Linked DNA regions of Heyndrickxia acidicola. The protein of the gene in region 1 interacts with the protein of each later gene in a pairwise test. Links are inferred from orthologs where the notes say so. Each region holds a gene or a part of one and is shown on either strand. Other genes may lie near its edges.

The links. The genes of interacting proteins can lie anywhere in the genome.
Region 2: the proteins of ileS (region 1) and A5N88_RS05645 interact in binary tests that used the Escherichia coli proteins (3 or more experiments, as listed by UniProt). The link is inferred for Heyndrickxia acidicola from one-to-one orthologs.

Annotation. Positions count from the first base shown.
Region 1 is NZ_KV440953.1:1,784,115-1,787,377, reverse strand. It holds ileS (isoleucine--tRNA ligase), read left to right. Parts: upstream 1-303; coding sequence 304-3,063; downstream 3,064-3,263. Other genes in the region: A5N88_RS08375 (TraR/DksA family transcriptional regulator), read left to right, coding at 3,226-3,263. UniProt on the Escherichia coli protein: Catalyzes the attachment of isoleucine to tRNA(Ile). As IleRS can inadvertently accommodate and process structurally similar amino acids such as valine, to avoid such errors it has two additional distinct tRNA(Ile)-dependent editing activities.
Region 2 is NZ_KV440953.1:1,201,272-1,204,249, reverse strand. It holds A5N88_RS05645 (substrate-binding domain-containing protein), read left to right. Parts: upstream 1-979; coding sequence 980-1,978; downstream 1,979-2,978. Other genes in the region: A5N88_RS05635 (PQQ-dependent sugar dehydrogenase), read right to left, coding at 2,569-2,978; A5N88_RS05650 (ABC transporter permease), read left to right, coding at 21-959. UniProt on the Escherichia coli protein: Part of the ABC transporter complex RbsABC involved in ribose import. Binds ribose. Also serves as the primary chemoreceptor for chemotaxis.

The DNA of each region.
Region 1 (3,263 bases):
CTGGAAGATCACCCATGAGTTCTTGACTTGAAAACCATTTGGTTAGTAGATAAAAGCGGGTCATTCTCGATATTGAATGATAAAGCGGACAATGACTATTCATTGTCTACCAGGGTGGTACCGCGGGAAACCTTCTCGTCCCTTTGTGGATGAGAAGGTTTTTTTTGTTTTTAGGGTAATAAAGAACATTCAGAAGCCTAATCAGTGCAGGAATGCATAAAGAAAATTTTGTCAATTATATGTAATGGCCTTATGATGATTCATTTTAACATAATTAGTTGTTTTATTTAGGAGGAGTAAAAGATGGAGTATAAAGATACCTTATTGATGCCTAAAACGGAATTTCCGATGCGAGGAAATCTTCCCAAAAGAGAACCTGAAATTCAGGAAAAATGGGAAAAGATGAATATTTACCAAAAAGTTCAGGAAAGAAATCAAGGAAAGCCATTGTTTATTTTGCATGACGGACCGCCTTATGCAAACGGTGATCTCCACATGGGCCATGCCTTAAACAAAACATTAAAGGACTTTATTGTAAGATATAAATCCATGACAGGCTTCAACGCACCGTATGTACCTGGCTGGGATACCCACGGCCTGCCAATTGAACAGGCATTAACTAATAAGGGTGTAAAACGAAAAGAAATGACAGTTGCTGAATTTCGAAAGCTATGTGCAGAATATGCCTATGAACAAGTTGATAACCAAAGGGCTTCCTTTAAAAGACTGGGAGTGCGCGGTGACTGGGAAAATCCGTATCTTACATTAAAGCCCGAATACGAGGCTCAACAAATTAAGGTTTTTGGAGAAATGGCAAGCAAAGGCTATATTTATAAAGGACTAAAGCCTGTATACTGGTCTCCATCCAGTGAATCAGCCCTTGCAGAGGCAGAAATTGAGTATCAGGATAAACGCTCAGCCTCCATTTATGTCGCCTTTAAAGTGAAAGATGGAAAAGGCGTGCTGGATAATGAAACAAAAATCATTATCTGGACTACTACACCTTGGACAATGCCTGCTAATTTAGGTATTTCAGTGCATCCAGATTTAAATTATGCCGTCGTTTTGGTCAATAATGAAAAATTTGTTGTGGCTGAAGCTCTTCTTGAAGAGGTTTCCAACGTACTTGAATGGGAGTCGCCAGAAGTGGTGAAAACTGTCAAAGGTCGCGATATGGAATATATTACAGCTGAACACCCTTTCTATGACCGCGAATCTTTAGTCATGCTTGGTGACCATGTTACAACTGAATCTGGAACAGGCTGTGTACATACAGCTCCTGGACATGGGGAAGATGACTTTATTGTTGGGAAAAAGTATGGCTTGGACGTTTTATGTCCCGTGGACGATAAAGGAAGAATGACAGCGGAGGCTCCAGGATTTGAAGGACTGTTCTATGATGAGGCTAATAAACCAATTACAGAAAAGCTTAAAGAGGTTGGCGCCCTTCTTAAACTGAATTTCTTTACCCACTCATATCCGCATGATTGGAGAACAAAGAAGCCGGTTATTTTCCGGGCAACTGCTCAATGGTTCGCCTCAATCGACGCTTTCCGTAATGAGCTTTTGGAGCAAATTAAAGAAGTGAAGTGGGTTCCATCTTGGGGAGAAACAAGATTATTTAATATGGTTCGTGACCGTGGGGATTGGTGTATCTCCCGCCAGAGAGCATGGGGTGTTCCAATTCCGGTATTCTATGCTGAAAATGGTGATGCCATTATTACAGAAGAAACAATCGAGCATGTTTCTGAATTATTCCGTGAGAATGGATCCAACGTTTGGTTTGAGCGTGAAGCAAAGGAGTTGCTTCCTGAAGGCTTTACCCATCCTGGAAGCCCGAATGGCCAATTCACTAAGGAAACAGACATTATGGATGTCTGGTTTGATTCAGGCTCTTCCCATCAGGGCGTGTTAGTTGAACGTGATGGACTTCAGCGTCCAGCAGATCTATATTTGGAGGGTTCTGACCAATATCGCGGCTGGTTTAACTCATCTCTTACAACCTCTGTTGCTGTTTCCGGCAAGGCACCGTATAAAGGAATTTTAAGCCACGGATTTGCACTCGATGGTGAAGGAAGAAAAATGAGTAAATCCTTAGGAAATGTTATTTTGCCTGGTAAAGTCATTAACCAAATGGGTGCCGAAATTGTTCGTTTATGGGTTGCATCAGTAGATTATCAAGCGGATGTTCGTGTATCTGATGCTATTCTTAAACAGGTTTCTGAAGTTTACAGAAAGATCCGTAATACTTTCCGTTTCTTGCTTGGCAACTTAAATGATTTCCAGCCTGATGCAAATAAGATCAGCTATGACCAGCTGCGCGAAGTAGATCAGTTCATGCTTGTAAAATTAAATCAATTAATCAAAACTGTTTGTACTTCCTATGAAAATTATGAATTCCCAAGCATTTATCATGCAATTAATAATTTCTGTACTCAAGATCTAAGTGCGTTCTATCTGGATTTTGCCAAAGACGTACTGTATATCGAAGCGGAAGATAATTATGAGCGCAGAGCGATGCAAACAGTCTTATATGAATGTTTAACAGTTCTTGCTAAATTATTATCACCTGTTCTTCCTCATACTGCTGATGAAGTGTGGGAATTCATTCCTGGAGTGGAAGGAGAAAGTGTTCAGCTGACGGATATGCCAGAGTACAAAGAGCTTCCGAATGCTTTAAAACTTGAAGAAAAATGGTCTAAATTCTTGGATCTTCGAGATGATGTATTAAAAGCATTAGAAGAAGCAAGAAATGCAAAAGTGATCGGAAAATCCCTGACTGCAAAAGTGACCTTGTATGTAAATAAAGAGATGAAGGAATTGCTGGAAAGCATTCATGAAAGTATGAACCAGCTCTTTATTGTCTCTGGTTTTGAAGTAAGAGGATCTAAGGGAGAAGCACCTGAAAATGCACTTGACCTTCAAAATGCTTCCATCGTAGTAGAAAAAGCAGAAGGTGAAACGTGTGAACGCTGCTGGATTGTTACACCGGAAGTGGGCAAAAATGAAAAGCACCCTACACTATGTCCGCGCTGTGCTGAAGTAGTGGAAAAAAATTATTAAAAGAAAAGCGTAAGCCGATTGCTAGTACAATATAAAGGAACCCCCAAAGGTAATTCTTTGGGGGTTTTGTATTATTTGTAACTTTTAGAAACAGTTACTCTTTAAACAATCCTAAAGATTGGGGATGATAAAATACAACAAACTGCATGGAGGGATAATGACATGAATGAGCAGCATGATGAACACTTTCGTTTTCTTCA
Region 2 (2,978 bases), 580 kb from region 1 along the record:
TCCGTTCGATATTTTCAGAAATGCAGGCGCTTATTGTATTAATTATTTTAATCATCATTGCAGCGCTTCTGTCACCTGTCTTTCTCACTGTAACCAACCTGTTAAATATCTTATTAGAGGTGGCTGTAACGGCTATTCTGGCAATAGGGCAGACTTATATAATCATTCTTGCAGAAATTGACCTGTCTGTTGGGGCGACATTAGGTCTTTCTGCTGCAGTAACCGCGGGTTTTTTGTCTCATGGGAACTTAGTGGTAGGTCTGATTATAGGAATGATTGTCGGCTTGGCTGCAGGGCTTATTAATGGATTACTTGTAACAATCGGAAAGCTGCCTTCCTTTATTGCTACATTAGGCACAATGACAGCATTCGCTGGATTGACATTGGTCATTACTCAAGGAAACCCAATCACCATAACCTCAAACTCATTTCAATACATTGGCCAGGGATTTATTGCAGGTGTCCCATTTCCTGTTTGGTTAATGGTCATTCTTTATGTGCTATTTTGGTTCCTGTTACACCGAACACATTTTGGCCGTTATGTATTTGCGACAGGAGGAAATGAAGAAGCAAGCCGCTTATCCGGGATCAATGTAAAGAAAGTGAAACTATTGTCATTTATTATGGCAGGTGTTTTATCAGCAATAGCGGGTTTTATATTAACCGCTCGATTAAGCTCTGCAGAACCCACTGCGGGAAGTGGTATGGAGCTTGATTCCATTGCTGCCGTTATTCTGGGTGGAACGAGTCTTACAGGCGGGAAAGGGGGGCTTATTGGAACGGTCATTGGTGCCATTATATTAGGTGTTTTAGATAATGGAATGAATTTATTGAATGTATCAGCCTTTTACCAGGGAGTAGCGAAAGGGGTGATTATTCTCTTAGCTGTATTATTGGATCGCAACATGAAGTCTTTATCATCACTTTCAAGACTTGCTAGTTTTAAAAAATCTGCATAATCTAATGGAGGAATTTTTATATGAAAAAGACATTTGCAGTAGCATTAAGTGTATTGGTAATAGGTGGCATGATTGCAGGCTGTAGTTCTAATTCATCTTCCGGAAGTGCAAGTGGTGCTTCAAAAGGGTCATCCTCAGCTTCATCTGGTAAAGAAATTGATATGATTATTAGCACCCTTAACAACCCTTTCTTTGTATCCCTGAAAAATGGTGCAGAAGCAGAAGCAAAAAAACTTGGCATTAATCTTGTGATTCAAAATGCTAATAACGATAATCAAACAGAGTTAAACCTGGCCCAAACGGATATTTTAAAAAAACCGGCAGCCTTGGTTCTCGACCCGGTAGACAGCAATGCTATTGTTGCATCTATAAATCAAGCAAACCAGGCAAAGATACCAGTTTATGCATTTGATCGATTGCCAACTGGCGGTAAATTGGAGACTTTTATTGGATATGACGCGATTAATGCTGGTAAAACGGCAGCTGACGCGTTAGCCAAAGCATTAAATGAAAAAGGAAATGTAATTGAAATACAAGGAATAATGGGAACGAATGTTGCACAAGACCGCAGCAAAGGCTTTGAACAGGAAATTGCTAAATATCCAAATATTAAAGTAGTTGCAAAACAACCCGCTGATTTTGACAGGGCAAAAGCACTTAACGTTATGACTAACCTTATTCAGGCACATTCTGATGTCAATGGTGTATATGCTGCAAATGATGAAATGGCAATGGGGGTCGTTTCGGCATTAAAAGCACGCGGTATGACTCAAAAAGTCACGGTTGTCGGGAATGATGGAATAAAGGATGCTCTTGATTCGATAACAAATGGAACAATGAAAGCCACAAATGCAGAGTCACCTTTTTATGAAGGAATGCAGGTTGCAGATATTGCAAAAGATATTCTAGATGGCAAGCAAGTAAAAAGCTCCACAACATTAGAAGGACAACTTGTAACAAAGGCAAATGTAGATAATTACTGGAAGCACCTAAAAGAAATTGGAGATCCACAAGACTAACCCATTAAAATAAGATGATTTTAAAGAAGGTGACTTAATAGCAGCTGTTATAGCTGTTGTTAAGTCATCTTTTGTAGGATAATAATTAAAAGACTGTTATAACCAGTCAGGATATGAGAATACCCGGTGTTTATGCTAAGACGTTTCCCTAGAACGCTAAGTCCTTTCGAAAATACCATTCCTATTAAAGTATTAGAATTTTTTTCGTTAAAGATAAAAAAAACAATGGTTCTGTTTACTCCTGAATTAGGGAGAAATGCAGTATGTAAGAAAATATTCTCAAAAATTGGCAGTGCTGATACTGAGAAGAGGAAATGAAAACCGATAATCAGATAAATCAGATCTAAAAAAAGAATGGCAACCCTCAATTCATTCTATGTTTTGGTCTGCCATTCTTTTTTGCTGAAATTTTTCCTCGCATACTCTTCATCTGTAAAAAAAGAGCACTCTACTAAAAAAAGATCAAAAGAAAAGTTGGTCAGGATCAGGGCTAACCTGTAATTAAGCGATGAACTGAGGGGCAGTTGCAATTGGCTCATCAAATAATCTTTTCTAGATTGCCTTATTTTCTATCTGCTATAAAGTCACATTTATGATCCATGTACAATTTCAAAAATAGTCCCTTGATTAAAATCAGTAACTTTCATAGAGCCATAAACCCCTATATAAAGCCTGGTTTGATCCAAATTGGTTCCCAAGCTAACGTAGTAAGCGGACTGGGAGCCAAAAGGACTGTCTGTTTCAATTATATTATAATCATTTAATTTCCCAATTGCTGTTCCCCTTGTATAAGCTAAAACACCTCTGGCCGGGTTCTGAGATTCTCCTTGTTTCGCAAGATCGGTAAACACTACGCTTCCCCTTAACTCGGGGATTCCATTCCCCAGATATGGCTGGACGCCTGTAAGGGCAGTTCCTCCAAACTTATCAGGGCGGGAATCCTTATGAAAATAGCTTGCCATTGGATGAAGGCGTGTCATTGATGTTGTTACCGCTTCAT